Linked DNA regions of Iamia sp. SCSIO 61187. The protein of the gene in region 1 binds, or shares a complex with, the protein of each later gene. Links are inferred from orthologs where the notes say so. Each region holds a gene or a part of one and is shown on either strand. Other genes may lie near its edges.

Region 1 (14,233 bases):
ACGCCCAGCCGCTCAAGGGCGCCCGCATCATGGGCTCGCTGCACATGACGATCCAGACCGCGGTCCTCATCGAGACGCTGGTCGCCCTGGGCGCCGACGTGCGCTGGGTCAGCTGCAACATCTTCTCCACCCAGGACCACGCCGCCGCCGCGGTCGTCGTGGGCCCCGACGGCACCGCCGAGGCCCCCCGGGGCGTCCCCGTCTACGCCTGGAAGGGCGAGACGCTGGAGGAGTACTGGTGGTGCACCGACCAGGCCCTCCGCTGGCCCGACGGCGCCGGCCCCAACATGATCCTCGACGACGGCGGCGACGCCACCATGCTCGTGCTCAAGGGCAAGGAGTACGAGGCCGCCGGCGAGGTGCCCGAGCCGACCGACGAGGACTCCGAGGAGTGGACGGTCGTGCTCGGCCTGCTCAAGGAGAGCGTGGCCAAGGAGCCCAACCGCTGGACCGAGGTCGCCGCCGGCATCAAGGGCGTCACCGAGGAGACCACGACCGGCGTCCACCGCCTCTACCAGATGTTCGAGAAGGGCGAGCTCGCCTTCCCGGCCATCAACGTCAACGACTCGGTCACCAAGTCGAAGTTCGACAACCTCTACGGCTGCCGCCACAGCCTCATCGACGGCCTCAACCGGGCCACCGACGTGATGATCGGCGGCAAGGTCGCCTTCGTCGCCGGCTACGGCGACGTCGGCAAGGGCTGCGCCCAGAGCCTCCGGGGCCAGGGCGCCCGCGTGATCGTGGCCGAGGTCGACCCGATCTGCGCCCTCCAGGCCGCCATGGAGGGCTTCCAGGTGGCGCGGCTCGAGGACGTCCTCGACACCGCCGACATCTTCATCACCACCACCGGCAACAAGGGCATCATCTCGGCCGAGCACATGGCCCGGATGAAGCACCAGGCCATCGTGGCCAACATCGGCCACTTCGACAACGAGATCGACATGGCCGGCCTGGCCCGCATGAGCGACGTCCAGCGCACGACGATCAAGCCCCAGGTCGACGAGTTCACGTTCCCCGACGGGCACTCGATCATCATGCTGGCCGAGGGTCGCCTCATGAACCTGGGCTGCGCCACCGGCCACCCCAGCTTCGTGATGAGCAACTCGTTCACCAACCAGACGATCGCCCAGATCGAGCTGTTCACCAAGAACGACGAGTACCCGATCGGCGTCTACACGCTGCCCAAGGTCCTCGACGAGAAGGTGGCCCGGCTGCACCTCGACGCCCTCGGCGTCCGGCTGACCGAGCTCACCCCCGAGCAGGCCGACTACATCGGCGTGCCGGTGGAGGGCCCGTTCAAGCCCGACCACTACCGCTACTGACCTGAACGGGCGGGCCTCGCGGCCCGCTGACGCCTCGCCCGGCCCCGCCGGGCACCGCACCGGACGACGGCCGGTCCCCTCGGGGACCGGCCGTCGCCGCGCCCGGCTACGGCCCACCCCCCGGGTACGGACCCCCGCCCGGGTACGGGCAGCCCGGGTACGGCCCGCCACCGGGCTACGGCCCGCCGCCCGGGTACGGCCCGCCGCCGGGTCCGCCCCCGGGGTTCGGCACCGGCCCCGGCTTCGGGGCGCCGCCGCCCCCGCCCGGCGACGGTCCGGACCTGGGCAAGCGCTGACGCTCCCGGGGGCGGTGCCGGCCCGGCACCGATAGGTTCGGCCGGATGCAGCATCGCTTCCTCGGCCGCAGCGGCCTCAAGGTCTCGGCCGTCAGCTACGGCAACTGGATCACCCACGGCTCCCAGGTGGAGGACGACGCCGCCACCGCCTGCGTCCACCGGGCCCTCGACCTCGGGGTCACGACCTTCGACACCGCCGACGTCTACGCCGGCACCAAGGCCGAGGTCGTGCTGGGCAAGGCCCTCGCCGGCCAGCGCCGCGAGGGCCTCGAGATCGCCACCAAGGTGTTCTGGCCGACCGGCCCGGGCGTCAACGACCGGGGCCTGTCGCGCAAGCACATCATGGAGTCGATCGACGGCTCGCTCCGCCGTCTCCAGACCGACCACGTCGACCTGTACCAGGCCCACCGCTTCGACCACCAGACCCCGCTGGAGGAGACGATGGTCGCCTTCGCCGACGTGGTCCGGGCGGGCAAGGCCCACTACATCGGGGTGTCGGAGTGGACCGCCGACCAGATCCGGCGGGGGGCGGCCCTCGCCCGCGAGCTCCGGGTCCCGTTCGTGTCCAACCAGCCCCAGTACTCGATGCTGTGGCGGGTCATCGAGCGCGACGTCGTCCCCGCCTGCGAGGACGAGGGCCTCTCGCAGATCGTGTGGTCGCCCATGGCCCAGGGGATCCTCACCGGCAAGTACCTGCCGGGCGAGCCGCCGCCCGAGGGCAGCCGGGCCACCGACGAGGCCAGCGGCAAGGGCTTCATCGAGGGCTTCCTGTCCGACGACGACCTGCTCCAGCGGGTCCAGGACCTCAAGCCGCTGGCCGAGGGGGCGGGGATCTCGATGCCGCAGATGGCCGTGGCCTGGGTCCTCCGCAACCCCAACGTGGCCTCGGCCATCGTCGGCGCCTCCCGCCCCGACCAGCTCGACGCCACCGTCGCCGCCGCCGACATCACCCTCGACGACGACCTGGTGGCCGCCATCGACGACGTCCTCGGCGACAAGGTCGAGCGCAGCGCCCGCCTGACCACCTCCCCCCGCACCCGCCCCTAGACCCCACCCCCCGAACTCGGTGGCAGATCTGAAACGTCCATCCCACCTCTGCCACCGAGTTCGGCGCCGTCGGACTGTCACACCCTTGGCGGATGATGGGGGCATGCTGCTCGCCGCCCGGTGCGCGTCGTGCGGCCGGTCCGGGGCCTCCCCGTGCCGGGCCTGCCACGCCGAGCTGCGCCCGCCCGCGCCCGAGCCCGCCCCGCCCGGCCTCGCGGGCCTCGTCACCCTCCTGCGCTACGAGGGCCCGGCCCGGCCGCTCGTGGCCCGGCTGAAGTACCGCAACCACCGCCAGGGGCTCGGCTGGCTGGCCGCCGGCCTGGCCCGCCGGGTGACCGAGGCGGGCGTCACCGTCGACCTGGTCACCTGGGCCCCGACCACCGCCCGGCACCGGCGCGAGCGCGGCTTCGACCACGCCGAGCTGCTGGCCCGGGCCGTCGCCCGCGAGCTGGGCGTCGGGTGCCGGCCCCTCCTGCACCGCCGACCGGGCCCGCCCCAGACGGGGCGGCCGGCCGCGGCCCGGAGGACGGTCGGGCCCCGCTTCGCCCTGCGGGAGGGCCTCGCCGCCGGGACCCGGGTGCTCGTCGTCGACGACGTGGTCACCACCGGTGCCACCCTGCGGGCCGCCGTCGCCGCCGTGGCCCGGGGCGGCGGGAGACCCACGCCGGCCGCCGTCGCCCGCACCCCGGCCCCCCACTGAGCCCCGCCCCGGGCCGGTGCCGCCACCTGCGGCCGGCGCGAGGATCACGTCTACAGTCGGAGGACCCCAGCACGAGGAGCACCTGGATGGAAGTGACCGTCAGCGCCCGGCACACGGAGATCCCCGAGCGGCTCCGGCTCTCGGCCGAGGAGAAGATCGGCAAGCTGGGCCGGTTCGTCGAGGGCATGGACCGGGCTGAGGTCCACTTCACCACCCACCGCAACCCGCGCATCTCCGAGCCGGAGCTGTGCGAGGTCACCCTCGAGGGCCACGGCCACTTCGTCCGGGCCAAGACGGCCGGCGCCGACGGCTACGTCGCCGTCGACAAGGCCGTGGCCAAGCTCGAGCAGCAGCTGCAGAAGCTCAAGACCAAGCTGCAGCGCCAGAAGCGGGGCGCGGGCCGCAGCGTGCGGACGGCGCCGGTCACCGAGGGCCTGCTCGGCGACTCGGCCGTGCTCGACGCCTCCGGCGATGCCCCGTCGGACGCACCGGCGCCACCGGCGCTCCCGAAGATCGTCAAGGTCAAGCGGTTCGCGCCGATGGGGATGACGGCCGACGAGGCCGCCCAGCGCATGGACCTCCTCGGCCACGGTTTCTTCTTCTTCACCAACCTCGACACCGGCCGGGCCGCGGTGGTCTACCGGCGAGAGGACGGCGACATCGGACTCATCGACGAGGATGGCTAGGGCCGGGGAGGCGCAGCGGAGTGGCCAGATGACAGGGCCGGCGAGGCGCAGCCGAGTGGCCAGATGACAGGGGCGGCGAGGGCAGCCGAGTGGCCAGATGACAGGGCCGGCGAGGCGCAGCCGAGTGGCCAGATGACAGGGGCGGCGAGGCGCAGCCGAGTGGCCAGATGACACGGCCGGCACAGGTCGGCACCGAGATCCGGGCGGGGGCCCGACACCGAATGGGAGTGCACGGGTGAGCCAACCACCAGGGGGGCACCAGATCAGGGTCCTGGTCTGCGACGACCACGCCGTCTTCCGGCGCGGCCTGTCACTGGTCCTCGAGCCCGAGGACGACATCGAGGTGGTCGCCGAGGCCAGCACCGGCGAGGAGGCCGTCGAGCTGGCCCGGGACACGGCGCCCGACGTGGTGCTGCTCGACGTGCGGATGCCCGGCGTCGGGGGGATCGAGGCGGCCCGCCGGCTGGCCCTCGAGGTGCCCGCCGCGCGGGTCGTGATGCTGACCGTGAGCGACACCGAGAGCGACCTCTACGACGCCATCAAGGCCGGGGCCGTGGGCTACCTCCTCAAGGAGGCCTCGATCGAGGAGGTCGCCGACGCCGTGCGGGCGGTGGCGGCCGGCCAGAGCCTGGTGACGCCGTCGATGGCCACCAAGCTGCTCAACGAGTTCACCGCCCTGGCCAACCGGGTCGACGGTGGCCGGGTCGCCCCCGCCGGGCCCCGGCTGACCGGCCGGGAGGTCGAGGTGCTGGGGTTCATCGCCCGGGGGCGGAGCAACCGGGAGATCGCCGAGGAGCTCTTCATCTCCGAGAACACGGTGAAGAACCACGTGCGCAACATCCTGGAGAAGCTCCAGCTCCACTCCCGGACCGAGGCCGCCCTCTACGCGGTCCGCGAGCACATCATCGACTTGGGTCCCTAGGGCCGCCGGGGGGCCGTCGGGGGTGGGTCGGTAGAGTGATCCCTCCATGGGTGTCCTCGACAAGATCCTGCGAGCCGGCGAGGGGCGCAAGCTCCGCGCCCTGGCCGGCCTCGCACCTGACATCGCCGCCTTCGAGCCCGAGCTGCAGAAGCTGAGCGACGAGGCCCTCCAGCACAAGACGGTCGAGTTCCGCGAGCAGCTCGACCGCGGCGCCGACCTCGACGACCTGCTGCTCGAGGCCTACGCCGTGGTCCGGGAGGCCGCCGTCCGGTCCCTGGGCCAGCGCCACTACGACGTCCAGATGATGGGCGGCGCCGCCCTCCACTTCGGGTGGGTCGCGGAGATGAAGACGGGCGAGGGCAAGACCCTCGTCTCGACCCTGCCGCTCTACCTCAACGCCCTGAGCGGCAAGGGCTGCCACCTGATCACGGTCAACGACTTCCTGGCCAGCTTCCACTCGGAGTGGATGGGCCGGCTCCACCGGTTCATGGGCCTCAGCGTCGGCCTGATCGTGCCCGGCCGGGTCGACTCGGCCCAGAAGCGGGCCCAGTACGCCTGCGACATCACCTACGGCACCAACAACGAGTTCGGCTTCGACTACCTCCGCGACAACATGGCCATGTCCCAGGCGGCCAAGACCCAGCGGGGCCAGCACTACGCCATCGTCGACGAGGTCGACTCGATCCTCATCGACGAGGCCCGCACCCCGCTGATCATCTCGGGCCGGCTGGCCGACGCGGCCAAGCTCTACCACCGCTTCGCCTCCATCGTCCGGGGCCTCCAGCGCGAGGAGGACTACGAGGTCGACGAGGAGAAGCGCATCGTCGCCCCCACCGAGTCGGGCGTGGAGAAGGTCGAGGCCGCCCTCGGCGTCGAGAACCTCTACGACGCCGTGTCGCAGAACCTGGTCCACCAGTTCCAGGCCGCCCTGAAGGCCAAGGAGCTGTTCAAGCGGGACAAGGACTACGTCATCCAGGGCGGCGAGGTGAAGATCGTCGACGAGTTCACCGGGCGCATCCTCGACGGCCGGCGCTGGTCCGAGGGCCTCCACCAGGCGGTCGAGGCCAAGGAGGGGGTGCGGATCAAGGAGGAGAACCAGACCCTGGCCACCATCACCCTCCAGAACTACTTCCGCCTCTACGACAAGCTGGCCGGGATGACCGGCACCGCGCTCACCGAGGCGGCCGAGCTGGGCAGCACCTACGACCTCCAGGTCGTGCCCATCCCGACGAACAAGCCCCTGGCCCGCCGGGACGAGGCGGACCTGATCTACAAGACCGAGGACGGCAAGTTCGGGGCCGTCGTCGAGGACCTCCTCGAGCGCTACGAGATCGGTCAGCCGGTCCTGGTCGGCACCATCTCGGTCGAGAAGTCTGAGAAGCTCTCCCGGCTGCTCGACAAGCGGGGCGTGCCCCACGAGGTGCTCAACGCCAAGCAGCACTTCCGCGAGGCCGACATCGTCGCCCAGGCCGGCCGGCTCCACTCGATCACCGTCGCCACCAACATGGCCGGCCGCGGCGTCGACATCCTGCTCGGCGGCCAGCCCGAGGGCCTGGCCCGCCAGGACGTCGTGGGCGAGGGCCTCGACCCCGAGGACGGGGCCGAGGGCCAGGCTCGCTTCGAGGAGCTGCTCGCCCGGTACAAGGACGAGTGCGCGGCCGAGGGCGACAAGGTCCGCGAGCTCGGCGGCCTCTACGTGCTCGGCACCGAGCGCCACGACTCGCGCCGCATCGACAACCAGCTCCGGGGCCGCTCCGGTCGCCAGGGCGATCCCGGCGAGAGCCGGTTCTACCTGTCGCTCGAGGACGACCTCATGCGCCTGTTCGCCACCGGCGCCATGAACTGGGTGATGTCGAAGGCCCTGCCCGACGACGTGCCCATCGAGGCCAAGATGGTCACCAAGGCCATCGAGCGGGCGCAGAACACCGTCGAGCAGCGCAACGCCGAGATCCGCAAGAACGTCCTCAAGTACGACGAGGTCATGAACCAGCAGCGCAAGGTGATCTACGCGCGCCGCGACGAGATCCTCGGCGAGTCCGACCTGCGCGACGAGATCCTCGAGAGCCTGGCCGAGGTCGTCGACGAGCTGATCAGCACCCACTGCAGCGACGACCACCCCGAGAGCTGGGACGTCGAGACCCTGCTGGTGGAGGCGGCCACCTACTGGCCCACCGAGCTCACCGAGGACCAGGTCGGCGAGGCCCTCACGACCGACGAGCTCTACGACCTGCTCATCGGTGAGGCCACGGCCTACTACGAGGACCGCGAGGCCGAGCTGGGCGACGCGTCGATGCGGGAGATGGAGCGCCAGGTCGCCCTGCGGCTCATCGACCAGCACTGGCGCGAGCACCTCCACGAGATGGACTACCTGCAGGAGGGCATCAACCTCCGGGCCCTGGGCCAGAAGGACCCGCTGGTGGAGTGGCAGCGCGAGGGCTTCGACATGTTCGGCACCATGATGCGCTCGATCGCCCGCGACCAGGTCAAGTACGTGATGCACGTGCAGGTCGTGAAGGAGGAGGAGAAGACGGCGGCGGCGGCGCCCGAGAAGCTGACCACCTCCGGTCCCGAGGACTCGGCCAGCTCGAGCGACGACCGCATGAAGGCGGCGGCGCGGGCGCAGGCCGCGGCGGTGGGCGTGGAGGACGCACCGGCCCCCGTGCAGGAGAAGAGCACGGCGCCGGTCGTGAAGTCCGAGTGGGACAAGACGCCCCGCAACGCCCCCTGCCCGTGCGGGTCGGGCAAGAAGTTCAAGCTCTGCCACGGCCGCAGCCAGATCTGAAGGGACCGTGCTGTCAATCCTGGTGGGCCGTGGAGGCGCATGGTGATTGACAGAACGGGGCGGGACTGGGTGCTGCACGTCGACCTGGACCAGTTCCTGGCCGCGGTCGAGGTGCGGCGGCGGCCCGAGCTGGCCGGTCGGCCCGTGGTGGTGGGCGGCGACGGTGACCCGCACCGGCCCCGGCAGGTCGTGGCCACCGCGTCCTACGAGGCCCGGGCCCACGGGGTGCGGTCGGGGATGCCGCTGCGCACCGCCCTGCGCCGCTGTCCCGACGCCGTCTTCCTGCCGTCGGACCGGGCGGCCTACGACGCCGCCTCCGAGGAGGTGATGGCGACGCTCCGGTCGTTCCCGGTCGTCGTCGAGGTGTGGGGGTGGGACGAGGCCTTCGTCGGCACCCGCACCGACGACCCCGAGGGCCTGGCCCGGCAGATCAGGGCCCGGGTGGCCGAACGCACCGGCCTGTCGTGCGCGGTGGGGATCGGCGAGAGCCGCCTCCTGGCCAAGACGGCGACGGGCACGGCCAAGCCCGGCGGCATCGCCACCCTCACCCGGCGGGAGTGGGCCCGGACGATGGCCGACGAGCCCGTCGCGGTGGTGTGGGGCATCGGGCCGCGCATCGCCGCCCGGCTGCGCGCCTGTGGGGTGCGCACCGTCGGCGACCTGGCCCGGGCCGACGAGGCCGTCCTGGCCGCCGAGTTCGGGCCCCGCATCGGTCCCGGACTCAAGGTGCTGGGGCTCGGGGGCGGGACCGACCCGATCGACGGTGCGCCCCGCGTGGCCAAGGGCCGGAGCCGGGAGGTGACCTTCACCGAGGACCTGACCGACCCGGCCCGCGTCGCCGAGGAGGTCGACGGCCTGGCCCGCGCCGTGACCGAGGAGGTCGTGGCCGACGGGCGCACCGTCACCCACGTGGCGGTCAAGGTCCGCACGGCCACGTTCTGGACCCGCACCAAGATCAGCAAGCTGCCCGAGGCGACGACGGACCCGGCGACGGCGGCGGCCCAGGCCGCCGTCGTCCTGGGCCGCTTCGGCGCCGAGCTCCACCGCCCCATCCGCCTCCTCGGCGTCCGCGTCGTCCTCGAGGATCCGACCTGATCGCAGCCGCCACCGCACCCGCGAACAGGGCGGGTCCGACCGGACCTGTGCAGGGCGACGTCAGACGCGCCGGCCGGCCTCCATCCGGACGACGTCGTCGGCCCGGGCCAGCACCGCCGGCCGGTGGGTGACCACGAGGACCGAGGTGCCGTCCTCGGCCGCGGCGGCCAGGAGGCCCTCCCACAGCTCGGCCTCGGTGGTGGCATCGAGGGCGCTGGAGAGGTCGTCGACGACGAGCAGGGCGGGCCGGCGGGCGAGGGCCCGGGCGGCGGCGACCCGTTGGACCTGACCGCCCGACAGGCGGACGCCCCGGGACCCGACGACGGTGGCCAGCCCCTCGGGCATGGCGGCCACGTCCCGCTCCAGGCGGGAGAGGCGCAGGGCGTGGGGGAGGCGGGCGCGGGGCAGGCCGAGCAGCACGGCGTCGGCCAGCGGCTCGCTGAAGAGCCGGGGCACCTGGGGCACGTAGGCGACGCGAGGTGGCACCAGGACCCGCGACGGCTCGGACACGTCCTGGCCGTCCCAGCGGAGCGTGCCCTCGAACGGGACCAGGCCGAGCACGGCCCGCAAGAGGCTGGACTTGCCCGCCCCGACCGGGCCGGTCACGGCCACCAGCTCGCCGGGGCGCACGGTGAGGTCGACGTCGTCCACGGCGAGGACCCCGTGGCGCCGCACGGTCAGGCGTCGGACCTCGAGCCCGCCGGCGGGGTGGTCCCCGGTGGACGGGTGGCGGGACCGGCGGTCGGCCTCGGTCCGGAACGGCAGGTCGGGGTCCTCGACGCCGGGCACGGGGCCGACGGCGGCGTCGGCCGGGCCGCGGCGGGGCGCGCGGAGGCGCAGCTCGTGGGTCCCGGCCACAGCGGCGAGGGACCGGCGCTCGGGGGGCAGGAGCCGGGCCAGGCGGTCGGCGGAGACGTCGGCCTGGCGGTGGTAGGCGCCGAGCCGGCCCACGAAGCGGGGGAGGCTGGCCACGACCGTCGAGAAGGCGGCGATGACGCCGAGGTCGCCGACCGTCAGGTCCCCGCGGGCGACCGCCGGCGCCGCCGCCACCAGGCTGGCGGCGAGGGCCAGGTCGGCGGTGGTGCCCGACAGGGTGTAGAGGAGCTGGGTCCCGACCTCGTCGCGGGCCGCGTGCCGGGCCCGGTCCTCGCCCAGGGCGGCGAAGCGCTGCACGGCGGCGCCCTCGGCGCCGGCCGCCTTGAGCGAGGCGATGGCGCCGAAGGTGTCGCCCACGAACCCGGTCACGCGCGCCGTGGCCTGGCGGGCGGCCCGGCGCCAGACGCGCAGCCGCGGACCGAAGCCGTGGGCCAGGACCATCACGACCACGGCGGGCAGGGCCACGGTGAGCGCCAGGCGCACGTCGATGGTGAGCAGGACGCCGACGGCCAGCACGGCGGCGAGCGACGTCCCCACCACGTCCAGCCAGACGTCGAGGACGAGGGCGGCGTCCTCGGTGTCGTCGCGGAAGCGGCTGACGGCCTCGCCCGACGAGCCCGGGAGGCGGTCGTCGACCGGGCCCGGGTCCGTCACCAGCGAGTCGAGCAGGGCCAGGCGGATGACGGTGTGCCAGCCGACCCAGGCGCCGTGCCACTGCACCACGGCCACCAGGAACAGCGACCAGCGGGACACCTCGATGCCGGCGAGCACGGCCAGCGCGGCCCACGGCACCGTGACCCGGCCGGCACCGGAGATGGCGTCGAGGACGGCGCCCAGGGCCAGGCCGGTGGCGACGGGGAGCGAGTGGAACAGCGTCCACCAGCCGCACGCCAGGCTCCACGCGACCGGGTCCCGGCGGAGGACCTGGGCGGCGAGGCGGGCGCCGGTGCGGACGTCGCCGGCGCGGGTGCTCACGGCGCCACCTCCCGGGCCGGCGCGTCGGCCTCGGCCGCGGCGCCGGGCGCCGGGGCACGGCCGGGTCCGCCGGCCGCGGTGGTGGCCTGGCGGGCCCGCAGCCCGGCGTAGCGGCTGCCGGGGTCGGCGGCCAGGGCGGCGCGGGGCCCGTGCTCGACGATGCGGCCGTCGTCGACGACGCACACCTCGTCGAGGTCGTCGAGGGTGGCCAGCCGGTGGGCGACGACCACCAGGGTCCGCCCGTGGCGGAGCCGGCGGGTGGCGGCCGCGACCCGGGCCTCGGTCTCGGGGTCGAGCCGGCTGGTGGCCTCGTCCAGCACCACCAGGCCGGGATCGGCGAGCAGCACCCGGGCGAAGGCGAGCAGCTGGGCCTCGCCGCCCGACAGGCGCGCCGTCCCGTCCAGCTCGGTGTCCAGGCCGTCGGCGAGCCCGGCGCACCAGCGGTCGAGGCCCACGTCGGCCAGGGCGGCGCCCAGCTCCTCGTCGGTGGCCTCGACGGTGCCGAACAGCGTGAGGTTGTCCCGCACCGACGCCCGCAGGACCTCGACCTCCTGGGTCACGACCGCGACCCGGCGCCGCAGCGAGCGCTCGTCGGCGGCGCGCAGGTCGACCCCGCCGACGCGGACGGCGCCGGCGGTCGGGTCCCAGAAGCGGGCGAGGACCCGTCCCAGCGTCGTCTTGCCGCTGCCGGTCCGCCCGACGACGCCGAGGCTGGTCCCGGGCTCGAGGTGGACGTCGACGTCGCGCAGGGCCAGGTGGCCGGTGACGTCGACGTCGCCGGAGGCCGAGGTGGCGTACCGGAGCTCGACCCCGTCGAGGTCGACGGCCAGCGGGCCCGGCGGGAGCGGCTCGGAGCCGGACACCAGGGTGATCGGCGTGGCGAGGAGGCGGGCGGCGCGCCGGAGGCCGGCCACGGCCTTCTGGAACTCGTTGAGCTGCTCGCCGATCCGCTCGAGGGGGGCCTGGACCATCTGCACGAACCGGAAGAGCACGAGCACGGCGCCGAGGGTCAGCCGGCCCTGCGAGGTGAGGTAGGCGGCCACCCCGAGGGTGACGGCCGTGCCGACGGCGAAGGTGATGCCGGTCGAGGCGTAGGCGCCCTCGGCCCGCAGCGAGGCCCGCCGGGCCGCCCGCCACCACCGGGCCGAGTGGCGGTGCATGCGGTCGACGGCCCAGCGACCGGCGCCGTTGGCCCGCAGGTCCTCCAGCCCGCCGAGGCGGTCCTCGAGGTCGCCGTAGAGCTGGGCCAGAACCTCCCGCTCGTGGTCGTGGTGGGGGACGGCGACGGCCCGCAGGCGGAGCAGGACGGCGACGGCGACGCCGACGGTCGCCAGCAGGACGAGACCGGCCCGCCACTCGACGACGAGCGCGGTGGCGGCGACGGCGACGAGCACGGCGGCGTTGCCCACCACCTGGAGGACGGCGGTGGAGGTGAACCGGGTGACGGCGTCGATGTCGCCGTCGACCCGCTCGATCACCTCCCCGGCCGAGTGGTCACCGTGCCAGGCCAGGTCGAGGGCGAGGGCGTGGCGGCACAGGTCGACCCGCAGCCGGTTGCCGATTCGCCAGGCCAGCCGGACCGCCAGCCAGGTGACGACCAGCTGCAGGACGTTGGCGACCAGGAGCATGGCGCCGAAGAGGAGGGCGATCCGGGTCAGGGCGGCGGCGTCGGCTCCGTCGGCGGCCCGGTCGACGAACCGGCCCAGCTGGAGCTGGGCCACCACCGGCAGCCCGACCGCCACGACGAGGAGCACGGTGAGCCCGGCCAGCCCCCGCCGCTCGGGCCGCAGCTCCCCCAGCAGCAACCGCCCCCCGGACCGGGGTACCTCAGCGCGATCACCCGTCACGCGAAGACGGTACGGCCGACGACACCACCCGCCCCAGCAGGTTTGTCGAGCACCGGGGTCAGATACCTTCCGACCCTGCGACGACGGCCGATCGTCGGACGAGGCGGTCGGAATGTGTCTGACCCCCCGCCCAGCGCGCGACCAGGCCCGGCGGCGGCCCGGCGCGGCGTGTGGACGAGGGATCCCCGCAGGCCGTCGTCCGGGTGTCAGGGGGTCAGACTCACTCCGACCGTCGGGGAGATCGTTCGCCTCGCGTCGCAGGGTCGGAGAGAATCTGACCCCGGCGCGTCGGCGACCGCCGGGCCGGGTTGGCTGCTCGGCACAGGGGGTCAGACTCACTCCGACCGTCGGGGAGATCGTTCGCCTCGCGTCGCAGGGTCGGAGAGAATCTGACCCCGGCGATGGCGACCGCCGACCGGGTTGGCCCTACTCGATGACGAGGACCACGTCGCCGGCGGAGACGGCCTGGCCGGCCTCGACGCGGATCTCGCCGACCGTGCCGTCCTTGTCGGCGGTGATGGCGTTCTCCATCTTCATGGCCTCCAGGAGGCACACGGTCTGGCCGGTGGTGACCTCGTCCCCGACGGCGACGGTGACCTTGACGATGGTGCCCTGCATGGGGACCACGACCGACCCCGACCCGGCGGCGACCGATGCGGCCGCGCCCTTGCGTCGGGGGCGGGGGGTGGCGGCGCCGCCGCCGGCGACGGCGACCGGGGCGGCGGCCGAGGCCGGGACCCACATGGCGACCGAGAAGCGCTTGCCGTTGACCTCGACGTCGACGTCGCGCCGCACCTTCTCCTCGGGCTCCTCGCCGTCGACGCTCGGGCCGGGGGCGGGGCCGCCACCGACGCCGGTGAGGTCGAGGACCTCCTCGACCCACTTGGTCGAGTGCTCGGCGTCGTGGAAGTCGGGGTGGGCGAGGATGGCCAGGTCGGCCGGCAGCGTGGTGCGGATGCCCTCGATGCGGAACTCGCGGATGGCCCGCTCCATGCGGGCGATGGCGGTCTCGCGGTCGGAGCCCCAGACGATCAGCTTGCCGACGAGGTTGTCGTAGAACTGGCTGACCTCGTCGCCGGCGGTGTAGCCGCCGTCCCAGCGGATGCCGAAGCCCTGGGGGACGAACAGCTCGGTGATCCGGCCGGGGGAGGGGAGGAACTTGCCCTCGGCGGGGTCCTCGGCGTTGACCCGCACCTCGATGGAGTGGCCCCGCAGCTCGATGTCGTCCTGGCTGAAGCTGAGCCGCTCGCCCGAGGCGACCCGGATCTGCTCGCGCACGAGGTCGAGACCCGAGACCAGCTCGGTGACGGGGTGCTCGACCTGGAGGCGGGTGTTCATCTCCAGGAACCAGAACTCGCCGTCCTGGTAGAGGAACTCGACGGTGCCGGCGTTGTAGTAGCCGCACGCCTTGGCGACCTTCACCGCGGCCTCGCCCATGGCCTGGCGGGTCTCGGCCGGGAACTTGGGGGCCGGGGATTCCTCGATGAGCTTCTGGTGGCGGCGCTGGGCCGAGCAGTCGCGCTCGGCGATCCAGACCACGTCGCCGAAGGTGTCACCGATGATCTGCATCTCGATGTGGCGGGGCTTGGTCAGGTAGCGCTCGACGTAGCACTCGTCGCGGCCGAAGCCCTTGAGGGCCTCGGACTGGGCCGACTCCAGGGCGGCGTGAGCCTCGTCCTTGCTGT
Region 2 (13,891 bases), 980 kb from region 1 along the record:
TCCTGGCTCTCGTTGTACCGCCGGCCCAGCTCGACCATGTAGTTGGCGGGCTCGCCGGTGAAGCCGTGCCACAGGTCGATCTCGACCGGGCCGTCGGCCTCGTCGAGGGCGTCGACGGGGCAGTCCGGCAGGGCGATCTCCTCGCCCTCGCCGTCACCCCCGCCGCCGCCGGGGCCGGCGCTGGTGCCCTGGGACTCGTCCCGCACGCAGGCGGCGGCGGTGATGGCGAGCACGGCCACCACGAGCAGGTGGACGAGCGGACGGGGGGCGGGGCGGGACACGGGGTCTCCTCTGGTGCGGCTCAGCCCTTGACCGCGCCGGCCGTGAGGCCGCGCACGATCTGGCGCTGGAAGATGGCGAGCAGGATGACGATGGGGACGGCGGCGATGATCGTGCCGGCCACGGGGATGTTGGCCTGCTCGATGCGGGTGGTGAGCTCGCGCAGGGCGATCTGGACCGTGGCCCAGTCCTGCGTGTCGTAGATGACCGCCCGGGGCCACAGGTACTGGTTGAAGGCACCGAGGAACGAGATGACGGTGAACGAGGCGATCACCGGGCGGGTCAGCGGGACGGCGAACCGGAAGAGGAACTGCATGTGGGTCCAGCCCTCGAGCCGGGCCGAGTCCCGGATCTCGCTGGGGATGCCGAGGAACCCCTGCCGGATGAGGAACGTCCCGAACGCCGACGCCGCGAACGGCACGATCAGCCCCTGGTAGCTGTCGAACCAGCCCAGGTCGCGCATGGTCTGCACGTTGGGCAGGAGCGTCACCTCGAGCGGCAGCAGGAGGGTGGCCATGAACACGGCGAACCACACGCGCTTGAGCGGGAACCGGAGGAAGGCGAAGGCGTAGGCCGCCATGACCGAGGTGAGCACCTGGAGGGCGGTGATGGCGACCGTCACGATGAGGGTGCGGAACAGGGCCGGGCCCATGTTCCCCCGGTCCCACGCCGCGCTGAAGCCGTCCCAGCGCACCCCGACGGGCCGGGTGACCGAGCTGGTGAAGGACTCGGCCGGGTCGGAGATGGCCCGGACGAACAGGAAGTAGATCGGCGCCAGCACCAGCAGCGACAAGACGACCAGGACGACGTACCAGACGGCCTGGCGAGCCGGTGACGAGCGGGTCGCGGTTCCCTCAGCTGCCATAGTGCACCCGCCGATCGAGGAGGAGGAACTGGCCCAGGGTCACCACGAAGGTCACGAGGAAGAGGCCGACGGACATGACCGCCCCCTCCCCCACCTGGTTGGGCGCCTGGCGCTCGAAGATCTTGAACACCAGGGTCTCGGTCGACCCGTTGGGCCCGCCCTGGGTGAGGAACTCGATGGGGGCGAAGGCCTGGAGGGCGAAGATCACCAGGACCACCACCAGGAACATCAGCACCGGCGAGAGCAGCGGGAGGGTGATCCGGAAGAAGCGGCGGACGGGCCCGTAGCCGTCGAGGGTGGCCGCCTCGTCGACGTCCTCGGGGATGGCCTGGAGGCCGGCCAGGACGATCACGAACGACAGGCCCAGGTTCTGCCAGATCGACGACAGCGACACGCCGAACAGGGCGGTGCTGGAGTTCTGGAGGATCGCCTGGTCGCCGAAGCCGGGCACGCCCCCCTGGTAGATGCCGATCTCCTGGTTGATCAGCACCAGGAAGACGATGGCGGACACCGCCGCCGAGCTGGCGATGGTGGAGCTGAAGATGAACTGGAAGGCCTTGATGCCCTTGAGCCGCCGGTGGGCCGCCACCGCCAGCAGCGTGCCGAGGATGAGCCCGGCGGGCACGGTGAAGATCACGTACTGGACGCTGTGCCACAGGCCCTGGAGGAACTCGTCGCCGGTGAGCACGTCGACGTACTGCTGCGGTCCCTCGTAGCGGAGGTTCGTCCCGGCGTTGTTGTTGCGGTAGAGGCCCCGGAGCACCAGCTGCTCGAAGGGGTAGAAGAAGAACACCGAGAACACGACGATCGACGGGGCGAGGAACCCCAGGGCGATGAGGCTCTCCTTGGCCCGACCGGTGTCGGTGACCCGGCCGGCGTCGTCGGTCTGGCCGAGGAGCTGCTGGACCCGTCCCATCAGCTCGGGCGCTTGTCGAGGAGGGAGCGGGACCCGTCGCCCTCGAGCCCGGGCACCGACGGCTCGACCCCGGTCGCGATCCGCTCGCCGGTGTCGGGGTCGAAGAGGTGGACGTGGGCGGCGTCGACGCCGAGCCGCACGGCGTCGCCGGGCTGGGGCAGGCCCTCGCTCTCGACCCGGGCGATCCAGCCGGTGGAGACGTCGAGACCCTCGATGCGCAGCCGCAGCAGGGCCTCGTGGCCCAGCCACTCCACCTGGTGGACGGTGGCGGGCACGATGCCGTCGGGCGCCACCCGCAGGTGCTCGGGGCGGAGGCCGACGGTGACGGTGGACCGGGAGCCGACCGCGTCGACCGGGACGTGGGTCGACCCGACCACGACCGCCCCGCGCTCGACGGGCACCGTCGCCACGTTCAGGGCCGGGGTGCCGACGAAGCCGGCCACGAACAGGTTGGCGGGGGCGTCGTAGACCTCGCGGGGGGTGCCGACCTGCTGGAGGCGGCCGTCGCTCATGATGGCGACGCGGTCGGCCATGGTCATGGCCTCGACCTGGTCGTGGGTGACGTAGATGAAGGTCGTGCCCAGGCGGCGGTGCAGGTCGACGAGCTCGGCGCGGGTCTGGGTCCGGAGCTTGGCGTCGAGGTTCGAGAGGGGCTCGTCCATGAGGAACACCGCGGGCCGGGCCACCACGGCCCGGGCCAGGGCGACGCGCTGGCGCTGCCCGCCCGAGAGGGCCCCGGGCTTGCGGTCGAGGTAGGGCTCGAGGTCGAGCATGCGGGCCGCCTCGGCGACCCGCTCGGTCCGCTCGGCCGAGCTCAGCTTGCGGAGGGTGTCCTCCCCGCCGCCGGGGCTCGGCACCCAGGTGGGCTTGGTGACGAGGGGCGACTCGATGTTCTTCCGCACCGTCATGTGCGGGTACAGGGCGTAGCTCTGGAAGACCATGGCCACGTCGCGCTTGGACGGCACGACCTGGTTGACGACCCGGTCGCCGATCGACAGCTCGCCGCCGCTGATCTCCTCCAGGCCGGCGATCATCCGCAGGGCCGTGCTCTTGCCGCAGCCGGAGGGTCCGAGGAGCACCATGAACTCGCCGTCGGCGACGTCCAGGGTCAGATCCTCCACGGCGGTGACGTCTCCGTAGCGCTTCGTCACCGCGTCGAACGTCACGTTCGCCATAGGCCTCAGACCCTACGCCAGCCGACCACGCCGACCTGTCTTCCGGGTGGCCGGACGACCACCGCCCGGACGAACTGCCGCGACGGCCCGGACGACGCTCCGGCGGTCAGGGGAGGGTCAAGATCTCCGGGCCGTCGTCGGTGACGGCGACGGTGTGCTCGGCGTGGGCGGCCCACGTGCCGTCGAGGGTCACGACCGTCCAGTCGTCGTCGAGGACGTCGGTCTCAGGGGTGCCGATGGCGACCATGGGTTCGATGGCCAGGACGTTGCCGACCTTGAGCCGCGGGCCCCGGCCCGGCCACCCGACGTTGGGGACCGACGGGTCCTCGTGCATGGATCGGCCGATGCCGTGGCCGGTGTAGCCGTCGACGACGTGGAGGCCGGCGCCCTCGACCACCTGCTGGACGGCGTGGCCGACGTCGCCGAGGTGGCGGCCGGCGACCATCTGGGCGATGGCGGCCGCCAGCGACGCCTCGGTGACCTCGATGAGCCGCCGGGCCTCGGGCGAGATCTCGCCGATGCCGGCGGTGTAGGCGGCGTCGCCGTGCCAGCCGTCGACGATGGCGCCGCAGTCGACCGAGATGATGTCGCCCTCCTCCAGCACCCGGTCGCCGGGGATGCCGTGGACGACGACCTCGTTGGGCGAGGCGCAGATGACCGCCGGGTAGGTGCCGGCGACGCCGAGGAAGTTGGACGTCGCCCCCCGGTCGGCCAGCACCTCGCGCCCGATGCGGTCGAGGTCGCCGGTGGTGATCCCGGGCCGGAGGGCCGCACGGGTGCGCTCGTGCATCTCGGCCACGACCCGGCCGGCCCGGCGCATGGCGGCCAGGTCGGCGGCGGAGCGGCGGGCGATGCCTCCGAGCAGCACGGCTGGGCCCTGCTAGCTGGGGTCGGACGCGACGCGGGCGTCGACCACGGCGAGGATGCGGGCGTGCACCTCGTCCTCGCTGCCGAGCCCGTCGACGCTCTCGAGGAGGTCCAGCGACCGGTAGTGCCCGAGGAGCGGGGAGGTGTCGCGCTCGTAGACCTCGAGGCGGTGGAGGATGGCCTCCGGCTTGTCGTCGTCGCGCTGCACGGGCGTCCCGCCGCACTTGGGGCACACGCCGTCGGCGATGGCCGCGTCGCCCACCGAGTAGATCGTCCCGCACGAGTCGCACGTGCGCCGGGCCGAGAGACGCTCGACGACGATCTCGTTCGGCACCACCAGCTCGACGACGACGTCGACCGGCGCCTGGGCCGTGATGTCCGCCAGCGCCTCGGCCTGCCCGACCGTGCGGGGGAAGCCGTCGAGGATCCAGCCGCGGTTGGCGTCGTCGCGGTCGAGGCGTTCGCCCACGATGCCGATCATCACCTCGTCGGGGACCAGGTCCCCGGCGTCCATGATCGCCTTGGCCCGGAGGCCCAGGTCGGTGCCCTCGCGCACGGCGGCGCGGAGCATGTCGCCGGTCGAGATGTGCGGCACGGAGCAGGCGGCGGCCAACCGGGTCGCCTGGGTGCCCTTGCCCGCACCCTGACGACCCATGATGATCATGCGGACACCGGGTCGGTCCATCGTGGGATCGGAGTCGGTCACGACTTCAGGAAGCCCTCGTAGTTGCGCATCATCAGCTGGCTGTCGATCTGCTTCATCGTCTCGAGGGCGACACCCACGGCGATCAGGATCGAGGTGCCGAAGAAGCCGAGCTGGACGCCGGCGTCGGAGTCCAGCGTGCGCCCCAGGACGAAGGCGGGCACCAGGGCCACGAAGCTGATGAACAGGGCGCCGGGCAGGGTGATGCGGTTGAGGATGCGGCTCAGGTAGCGCTCGGTCTGGGGACCGGGGCGGATGCCGGGGATGAAGCCGCCCTGCTTGCGGATCTGGTCGGCCTGCTTGTGCGGGTCGAACTGGATGGCGGCGTAGAAGTAGGCGAAGCCGATGATGAACAGGCCGTAGACGGTGAGGTACAGGGCGCCGGATCCGCCCCGGAAGTTGTCGTCGATGAAGTCCTGCACGTCGTTGGCCCAGTTGCCGCCCGAGCCGTCGGCGTTGAGCTGGTTGCCGGGCAGGACCGTGGAGATCATCACCGGCAGGTACAGCATCGAGTTGGCGAAGATGATGGGGATCACGCCCGAGGCGTTCACCTTCAGCGGGATGTAGGTGTTCTGACCGCCGTACTGGCGTCGGCCCACCTGGCGCTTGGCGAACTGCACCGGGATGCGGCGCTGGCCCTGCTCGACGAAGACGATGGCCACCAGCACCCCGGTGAACATCAGCCCGACCAGGATCATGGCGATGAGCCCCGACTCGGCCCGGACGGCGCCGAAGTTGGCGGGCAGCTGGCTCACGACCGAGGCGAAGATCAGGAGCGACATGCCGTTGCCGATGCCCCGCTGGGTGACGAGCTCGCCCATCCACATGATCAGGGCGGTGCCGGCGGTGAGGCTGATCACCACGATCAGCACCCGGCTCCAGTTGTAGTTGCCGCCGAAGAGGTCGACGTCGCCGAGCGGGTTGCCGCCGGCGAAGCCCTGGCCACCGTTCTTGAACAGGAACGTCAGGCCGGTCGACTGCATGATGGCGATGGCCACGGTGAGGTACCGGGTCCACTGCGTGATCTTGCGCTGGCCGACGGCCCCCTGCTGCTGCCACTGCTCGAGCTTGGGGATCACCACGGCGAGGATCTGCATGATGATCGACGAGGTGATGTAGGGCATGACGCCCAGGGCGAACACCGCGAACTGGGTGATGGCCCCGCCCGAGAACAGGCGCAGGAACTCGAGGGCGCCGCTCTGGCTGGCGTTGTCCTTGAGCGTCTGCAGCGTCGAGACGTCGATGCCGGGCACGGGGACGTGCGACCCCAGCCGGTAGAGCAGGATCATGAAGACGGTGAAGGCGATCTTGTTGCGGAGATCGTCCACCTTGAACATGTTCTTCATGCTCGACAGCACGGGCGTGTGTCCTCTCGGGTCAGCGCAGCCGGTCTCGGGGGCCGGGGGCCCGCCGGGTCAGCGGTTGGTGAGGTGGTTGCCCTTGGCCGGCGGGCGACGATCGCCCCAGGGGGCGGGAACGACGGTGACGCTACCCCCTGCCGCGGTGATGGCGGCTTCGGCCGAGGCCGAGAAGGCGTGGGCCGAGACGGCGACGGCCCGGGTGATCTCGCCCCGGCCGAGCACCTTGACGAGGGCGCCCTTGCCGACGAGGCCCCGTGCGTGCAGGGACTCGGGGGTGATCTCGTCGTCGCCGGTCTCCTCGAGGGTGTCGAGGTTGATGGCCTGGTACTCCACGCGGAACGGGTTGGTGAAGCCGCGGAGCTTCGGCACCCGGATGTGGAGGGGCATCTGCCCGCCCTCGAAGCCGGCGGGGATGGAGCCGCGGGCCTTCTGGCCCTTGGTGCCGCGGCCGGCGGTCTTGCCGCCCTTGCCGCCGATGCCGCGGGCGACGCGCTTCTTGCGCCGGTTCGACCCGGGCGGGGGGGTGAGGTCGTGGATCTTCATCAGTCGGTCTCCTCGACGGTGACCAGGTGGGGGACCTTGTTGAGCATCCCGCGGATCTCGGGGCGGTCCGGGAGGACGTTGCTGCGCCCGATGCGACCCAGGCCCAGGGCGCGGAGGGTGCCGCGCTGCTTGGGCTTGGTGCCGATGGCGGAGCGGGTCTGGGTGACCTTCAGGGCGGCCATCAGCGCACCTCGTCCGGCTGGTGCGGACCGCGCTCGGACTCCTTGTACGCCTCGAGCAGGCCCTTGGGCACGAACTCCTCGGCCGACAGCCCCCGCAGGCGGGCGATGTCGTCGGGGCGCTTGAGGCTCTTGAGCCCGTTGATGGTGGCCCGGGCCACGTTGATGTGGTTGGCCGACCCGAGCGACTTGCACAGCACGTCGTGGATGCCGGCCTCCTCGAGGATGGCGCGGGCGGCGCCACCGGCGATCACACCGGTGCCGGGGGCGGCGGGCTTGAGCATGACGCGGGCCGCGCCCTGCTTGCCGATGATGGGGTGGGTGACGGTGCTGCCGGCGAGGGGGACGGCGAACATGTTCTTCTTGGCCTCCTCGGTGCCCTTCTGGATGGCGAGGGGCACCTCCTTGGCCTTGCCGTAGCCGAGGCCGACCCGGCCGGCGCCGTCGCCGATGACGACGAGGGCGGTGAAGGAGAACCGACGACCGCCCTTGACGACCTTGGCGACGCGGTTGATGTCGATGACGCGCGACTCGCGCAGCTGGGCGTCAGAGGTGGTGGGAGGCATCAGAACTCCAGTCCGGAGGTGCGGGCGGCGTCGGCCAGGGAGGCGACGCGACCGTGGTAGTGGAAGCCGCCCCGGTCGAACACGACCCGGGAGACACCCGCTTCCTTGGCCCGGGCGGCGACGAGCTCGCCGACCTTCTTGGCCCCTTCGACGTTGCCGCCGCTGGAGCGCAGGTCGGCCTCGAGCGACGAGGCCGAGGCCAGCGTGCGCCCGGTCTGGTCGTCGATGACCTGGGCCGAGATGTGCTTGTTGGAGCGGAAGACGGCCAGGCGCGGCCGGTCGGCCGTGCCCTGGACCTTCTTGCGGACCCGGCGGTGGCGCCGGACCCGTGCGTTGCGCTTCTTCTGTGCGGGATCGCTCATGAGATGTCCTACTTCGCGGTCTTGCCGGCCTTGCGGGCCACGTGCTCTCCGAGGTACCGCACGCCCTTGCCCTTGTAGGGCTCGGGCTTGCGGATGGCCCGGATGTCGGCGGCGACCTGGCCGACCTGCTCCTTGTCGATCCCCCGCACGACGATGCGCGTCGGGACGGGGACCTCGAAGGTGATGCCGTCGGGCGCCTCGACCTTGACCGGGTGGCTGAAGCCCAGCGACAGGTCGAGGGTCGAGCCCTGGAGGGCGGCGCGGTAGCCGGTGCCGATGATCTCGAGCTCCTTGGAGAACTCCTGGCTGACACCGACGACCATGTTGTTGACGAGCGACCGCACCAGGCCGTGGAGGGCCCGGGTCTGGCGCTCGTCGTCGGGCCGCTCGACCACGAGGGTGTCGCCGTCCTGGCGGATGGCGATCGCACCGGGGACGGTGCGGCTGAGCGTGCCCTTGGGGCCCTTGACGGTGACGTCGGCGCCGTCGACGGTGACGTCGACGCCGCTGGGCACGGGGATGGGGGACTTTCCGACTCGGGACATCAGTTCCTCACCACACGAAGCAGAGGACCTCGCCGCCCACGTTGCGCTGGCGCGCCTCGCGGTCGGTGAGCAGCCCCTGGCTGGTCGAGACGACGGCCACTCCGAGCCCGCCGAGCACGCGCGGGATCTCCTTGGACTTGCGGTACACCCGCAGGCCCGGCTTCGACACCCTCTGGATGCCGGAGATCGTGCGCGCCCGCTCCGGGGAGTAGCGCATGGTGACGTGCAGGGTCGAGCCCGGCCTGTCGGTGTTGTCCTCGACGCGCCAGGCGTCGATGTAGCCCTCGGACTTCAGGATGGCCGCGAGGGCCTCCTTCTGCTTCGAGCTGGGCATGCGGACCTCGTCGTGCATCGCCACGTTGGCGTTGCGGATGCGGGTCAGCATGTCGGCGATGGGATCGGTCATGGTCACTTGCTCTGCACCTCCATCACCAGCTGGCCTTGGTCACACCGGGGATCTCGCCGGCGTGCGCCATGTCACGCAGGCAGATCCGGCAGAGCTTGAACTTGCGGTACACCGAGTGCGGGCGACCGCACCTCTGGCACCGGGTGTAGCCCCGGACCTTGAACTTGGGCGTCTTGTTCGCCTTGTTGATCAGCGCCTTCTTGGCCATTACTGCTGTCCCTCACGCTTGAACGGGAATCCGAAGGCGGCGAGCAGGGCCCGTCCTTCGTCGTCGGTCCGGGCCGTGGTCACGATGGTGATGTCCATCCCACGGGTGGTGTCGACCTTGTCGTAGTCGATCTCCGGGAAGATCAGCTGCTCGGTGACACCGAATGTGTAGTTGCCGTTGCCGTCGAAGCTCCGGGGGTTGAGGCCCCGGAAGTCGCGGATGCGGGGGATCGCCAGGCTCACGAGCCGGTCGAAGAACTCCCACATGCGGTCGCCCCGGAGGGTGACCTTGGCGCCGATGGCGTTGCCCTCGCGGAGCTTGAACGTGGCGATCGACTTCTTGGCCCGGGTGACGGCCGGCTTCTGGCCGGTGATCACCTGGAGGTCGGCGATGGCCCCGTCGAGCAGCGAGGGCTGGCCGACGGCATCGCCGACGCCCATGTTCACCACGATCTTCTCGAGGCGGGGCACCTCCATGACGTTGCCGAGGGACAGGCTGTCCTTCAGCTGGGCCCGGAGGGTCTCGTCGTACCTGGTCTTGAGACGCGGGGGCGTCTTGGTCTGGGTCGCAGTGTCACTCATCAGATCTCCGCCCCCGTCCGACGGCACACGCGGATCTTGGTGCCGTCCTCGAGGACCTTGTAGCCGACCCGGGTGGGCTTGCCGTCGCTCGGGCTGAGCAGGGCGACGTTGGGCACCGGGATGGGCATGTCCTTGTCGATGATCCCGCCCTGGCTGGTGGCGGAGCGGGCCTTCTGGTGCTTCTTGGCCACGTTGACGCCGTCGACGATGACCTTGTTGGCCTGGGGCAGGACCCGCATGATCACGCCCTCCTTGCCCCGGTCCTTGCCGGTGAGGACGCGCACGCGGTCGCCCTTCTTCAGCTTGATCGTGTTCGACATCAGAGGACCTCGGGGGCGAGGGAGACGATGCGCATGAAGCGCTTGTCGCGCAGCTCGCGGCCGACCGGTCCGAAGATGCGGGTGCCGCGGGGCTGCTGCTGGTCGTTGATGAGGACGGCCGCGTTCTCGTCGAAGCGGATGTAGGAGCCGTCGGGACGACGCTTCTCCTTCTTCACCCGGACCACGACGCACTTGACGACGTCGCCCTTGCGGACGGCGGCGCCGGGGATGGCGTCCTTCACGGTGGCGACGAAGATGTCGCCGATGGAGGCGTAGCGCCGCTTGGAGCCGCCCAGCACCTTGATGCAGAGCACCTCCTTGGCGCCGGAGTTGTCCGCGACCCGGAGTCGCGATTCCTGCTGGATCATCGGGCCCGCTCCACGACCTCGACGACCCGCCAGCGCTTGAGCTTCGACAGGGGTCGGGTCTCCTGCACCCGGACGCGGTCGCCGACCTTCAGGTCGTTGTCCTCGTCGTGGGTGTAGAGCTTGGTCGACTGCTGGACCGTCTTGCCGTAGAGCCGGTGGGGCTTGCGGGAGGTGACGGTGACGATGGCGGTCTTGTCCATGGCGTTGGACGTGACGATGCCCTCGCGGACCTTGCGCCGGTTCTCGCGGGCGGGGGTCTCCGTGGTCTCGTTGCTGGTGTCGCTCATGCGGAGGCCTCCTGGCTCTCGGCGGCAGCGATCTCACGGCTGCGCTGCTCGGTGAGGATGCGGGCGACCTGGCGGCGGGCCTCGAGGATCGAGGCCCCGTTCTCCAGCTGGCCGGTGGCCCGGCGGAAGCGGAGGTTGAACAGCTCCTCGCGCGTCTCGGCGAGACGCACCTCGAGGCCGTGGTCGTCCAGGTCGGTGATGTCTGTCTTCGCCATCAGAAGTCCACCTCTCGCGTGACGAACTTGGCCTTGATGGGGAGCTTCTGGATCGCCCGGTCGATGGCCTCGCGGGCCACGACGGGGTCGGAGTAGCTGAGCTCGAACAGGATCCGGCCCGGCTTGACCACGGCGACCCAGCGCTCGGGGTTGCCCTTGCCCGAGCCCATGCGGGTCTCGGCCGGCTTCTCGGTGACGGGCTTGTCCGGGAACAGGTTGATCCAGACCTTGCCGCCACGCTTGATGTGACGGGTCATGGCGATTCGGGCGGCCTCGATCTGCCGGGCGGTGATCCACCCGGGCTCGAGGGCCTGGATGCCGTAGTCGCCGAAGGTGACCTCGGTGCCACCCTTGGCCGGGCCGGTGGTGCGGCCGCGGTGCGTCTTGCGGTGCTTGACCTTGCGGGGCATCAACATGATCAGTCACCGTCCCCGGGGCGGAAGTGGGGGGTCTCGTGGTGCTCGCGGACCGAGCGCTCGATGGCTTCCTCTTCCTCGAGGAGCTTCTCGAACTCCGGGTCGGCCTCGCCGACGAGCGGCTTGGCCTCCTCCTCGGTGGGCGCACCCTCGACCGCGGGGGCGGCGGGGGCGTCGGCCAGGGCCGGGCGACGGCCCTTGGAGGACACCACCGGGCGGGGTGCTGGGGCCTGGCCCGAGGTCTCGCCGACGGCCATGGCGGCCTCCTTGGCGATCTTGTCCTCGGTCGAGGCCTTGTAGGGCAGGATGTCGCCCTTGTAGATCCAGACCTTGACGCCGATGCGGCCCGAGGTCGTGCGGGCCTCGCGGAAGCCGTAGTCGATGTCGGCGCGGAGGGTGTGCAGCGGGACGCGACCCTCGCGGTACCACTCGGTCCGGCTCATCTCCGAGCCACCGAGGCGGCCCGAGCACTGGACCCGGATGCCGAGGGCGCCGGCCTTCTGAGCGTTCTGCACGGCGCGCTTCATGGCCCGGCGGAAGGCCACGCGGCCGGCGAGCTGGTCGGCGACGCCCTGGGCGATGAGGGCGGCGTCGAGCTCGGGCTGCTTGATCTCCTGGATGTTGAGCTGGACCCGGTTGTTGCCGGTGATCTTGGTGAGACCGGCCCGGAGCTCGTCGGCCTGGGCGCCACGGCGGCCGATGACGATGCCGGGGCGGGCCGTGTGGACGTCGACCCGGACCCGGTCACGGGTGCGCTCGACCTCGATGCGGCTGATGGCGGCGTGGGGCAGCGTCGACATGATCATGTCGCGGACCTTCCAGTCCTCGATGATCAGGTCGGCGTACTCCGCCCGACCGGCGAACCACCGCGACTTCCAGTCGGTGGTGACGCCGAGGCGGAACCCGTAGGGGTTGACCTTCTGGCCCATTTACTTGTCCTCGTCCTTCTCGGCATCGTCGGACGCCACGTCCTGCTCGTCCTCGCCACCGGCGGGCTCGAAGCCCGCCGCCTCGGCGTCCTCCGGCGTGGCGAACCACACCTCGGCGTTCGTCTGGTCGAACCAGCGGCTGCCGGGCACGTGGAACTTCTTCGAGCTCTCGTTGCCCTTGATCTCGAAGCCCTCGGGGGCCTCCTGGCCGTCCTCGTCGACGGGCAGGTGCGACCCGGCGTAGGGCGCCTCGGTGGCCTCGTCCGCGTCGGTGCCGGGCTCGTCGGTGGAGCCCACCGCCTCGTCCACCGCGGCCTCGGCCTCGGTGACCTCCGACGTGGAGCCCTCGTCGACCGTCTTGGTCTCGGTGGTCTCGGTCGACTCGCCGCGGGAGCGGGCCACGCGGGCCCGCCGGTCGGCGGCGGGGGTGCGACGGCGACCGCCGCGCCCGCCCTCGGTGGTGAGGCCGGCCTGGTTCTTCTCCCGCCAGCGCCGCAGCTCGTCGTCGCCCATGCGACCGACGATCACGGTGATGTGGCAGGTGCGCTTGCGGATGCGGGTGGCCCGACCGCGGGCACGGGGCCGCCACCGCTTGAGGGTCGGGCCCTCGTCGGCGTAGCAGGCGACGACCTTCAACGTGTCGGGGTCCTGCTGCTCGTTGTTCTGGCCGTTGGCCACGGCCGAGGCCAGGACCTTGCGGACCACCTTGGCCACGTCGCGGTCGGTGAAGGCCAGGACCTGGTCGGCGTCGCTCACGTGGAGGTCGCGGATCAGGTCGAGGACCTCACGGGCCTTGTAGGCCGAGACCCGCACGTAGCGGGCCTGGGCGCGCGTCCCGGGACGCTCGTTGGTCTTCACACCACTGCCACCAGCCATCAGCGCCGACCTCGCACGGACTTCTCCTGGCCGGCGTGGTACCGGAAGGTGCGGGTGGGGGCGAACTCGCCCAGCTTGTGACCGACCATCGACTCGGTGATGTACACCGGGACGTGCTTGCGCCCGTCGTGGACGGCGATGGTGTGGCCCACCATGTCGGGGATGATCGTGGAGCGGCGGGACCAGGTCTTGATGACCTTCTTCTCGCCCTTCTCGTTGAGGCCATCGACCTTGGAGAGCAGGTGCCCGTCGACGAACGGGCCCTTCTTGAGTGAACGGGGCATTCGGGTTACCTCCGCGAGCCGCGGGTGCGGCGGCGCCGGACGATGAGCTTCTGGGACGGCTTGTTCTGGTCGCGGGTGCGGCCCTCGGGCTTGCCCCAGGGCGACACGGGGTGGCGACCACCGGAGGTCTTGCCCTCGCCGCCACCGTGGGGGTGGTCGACGGGGTTCATGGCGACGCCACGGGTCTGGGGGCGGACGCCCTTCCAGCGGTTGCGGCCGGCCTTGCCGACCTTGACCAGCTCGGCCTCGGCGTTGCCGACCGTGCCGACGGTCGCCCGGCAGTCGATCGGCACCCGGCGCATCTCGGTGCTGGGGAGGCGCAGGGTGGCGAACTCGCCCTCCTTGGCCACCAGCTGGACGCTGGAGCCGGCGCTGCGGGCCATGCGGCCACCGCCGCCGGGCTTGAGCTCGACGTTGTGGATCGTCGTGCCCACGGGGATGTAGCGCATCGGCATGGCGTTGCCGGAGCGGATCTCGGCGCCCTGGCCGGACTGGAGCATGTCGCCGACCTTCACGTCGCGCGGGGCGAGGATGTAGGCCTTGGCGCCGTCGACGTAGTGCAGCAGCAGGATGCGGCAGTTGCGGTTCGGGTCGTACTCGACCGCGGCGACCTTGGCCGGCACGCCGTCCTTGGTGCGCT

What was found.
Region 2: the proteins of secA (region 1) and secY are in contact, whole or in part, in a crystal structure (PDB 3DIN), measured with the Thermotoga maritima proteins. The link is inferred for Iamia sp. SCSIO 61187 from one-to-one orthologs. Residues at the interface, in WP_004082002.1 of Thermotoga maritima: Glu261, Ala262, Arg263, Lys300, Ala301, Arg302, Thr303, Ile304, Ile305, Leu323, Tyr324, Asp325, Pro326, Val329, Ser330, Tyr333, Ile336, Lys340, Phe345, Val349, Glu363, Phe364, Tyr374, Ser375, Gly376, Gly377, Glu393, Ile395, Thr482, Ser483; in WP_004081795.1 of Thermotoga maritima: Glu108, Gly109, Glu110, Glu111, Ala236, Glu237, Arg238, Arg239, Ile240, Thr241, Ile242, Gln243, Tyr244, Ala245, Arg246, Arg247, Val248, Thr249, Gly250, Arg251, Arg252, Val253, Tyr254, Gly256, Ala257, Ser258, Thr259, Tyr260, Leu261, Pro262.

Annotation. Positions count from the first base shown.
Region 1 is NZ_CP050948.1:1,698,974-1,713,206, forward strand. The notes cover bases 4,620-7,955. They hold secA (preprotein translocase subunit SecA), read left to right. Parts: upstream 4,620-5,019; coding sequence 5,020-7,755; downstream 7,756-7,955. Other genes in these bases: HC251_RS08245 (response regulator transcription factor), read left to right, coding at 4,620-4,973; HC251_RS08255 (DNA polymerase IV), read left to right, coding at 7,795-7,955. Also shown: ahcY (adenosylhomocysteinase), read left to right, coding at 1-1,322; HC251_RS08230 (aldo/keto reductase family protein), read left to right, coding at 1,664-2,665; HC251_RS25960 (ComF family protein), read left to right, coding at 2,769-3,365; hpf (ribosome hibernation-promoting factor, HPF/YfiA family), read left to right, coding at 3,452-4,051; more of HC251_RS08245, read left to right, coding at 4,287-4,619; more of HC251_RS08255, read left to right, coding at 7,956-8,850; HC251_RS08260 (ABC transporter ATP-binding protein), read right to left, coding at 8,911-10,701; HC251_RS08265 (ABC transporter ATP-binding protein), read right to left, coding at 10,698-12,548; HC251_RS08270 (acetyl-CoA carboxylase biotin carboxylase subunit), read right to left, coding at 12,975-14,233. UniProt on the Escherichia coli protein: Required for protein export, interacts with the SecYEG preprotein conducting channel.
Region 2 is NZ_CP050948.1:717,816-731,706, reverse strand. Bases 3,985-6,978 are described here. They hold secY (preprotein translocase subunit SecY), read right to left. Parts: upstream 6,164-6,978; coding sequence 4,805-6,163; downstream 3,985-4,804. Other genes in these bases: rpsE (30S ribosomal protein S5), read right to left, coding at 6,891-6,978; rpmD (50S ribosomal protein L30), read right to left, coding at 6,709-6,891; rplO (50S ribosomal protein L15), read right to left, coding at 6,221-6,709; HC251_RS03480 (adenylate kinase), read right to left, coding at 4,116-4,787; map (type I methionyl aminopeptidase), read right to left, coding at 3,985-4,103. In the rest of the region: HC251_RS03505 (extracellular solute-binding protein), read right to left, coding at 1-281; HC251_RS03500 (carbohydrate ABC transporter permease), read right to left, coding at 302-1,144; HC251_RS03495 (carbohydrate ABC transporter permease), read right to left, coding at 1,134-2,060; HC251_RS03490 (ABC transporter ATP-binding protein), read right to left, coding at 2,060-3,235; more of map, read right to left, coding at 3,342-3,984; more of rpsE, read right to left, coding at 6,979-7,454; rplR (50S ribosomal protein L18), read right to left, coding at 7,454-7,816; rplF (50S ribosomal protein L6), read right to left, coding at 7,825-8,361; rpsH (30S ribosomal protein S8), read right to left, coding at 8,369-8,773; HC251_RS03440 (type Z 30S ribosomal protein S14), read right to left, coding at 8,790-8,975; rplE (50S ribosomal protein L5), read right to left, coding at 8,975-9,556; rplX (50S ribosomal protein L24), read right to left, coding at 9,556-9,876; rplN (50S ribosomal protein L14), read right to left, coding at 9,876-10,244; rpsQ (30S ribosomal protein S17), read right to left, coding at 10,241-10,531; rpmC (50S ribosomal protein L29), read right to left, coding at 10,528-10,746; rplP (50S ribosomal protein L16), read right to left, coding at 10,746-11,162; and 4 more genes. UniProt on the Escherichia coli protein: The central subunit of the protein translocation channel SecYEG. Consists of two halves formed by TMs 1-5 and 6-10.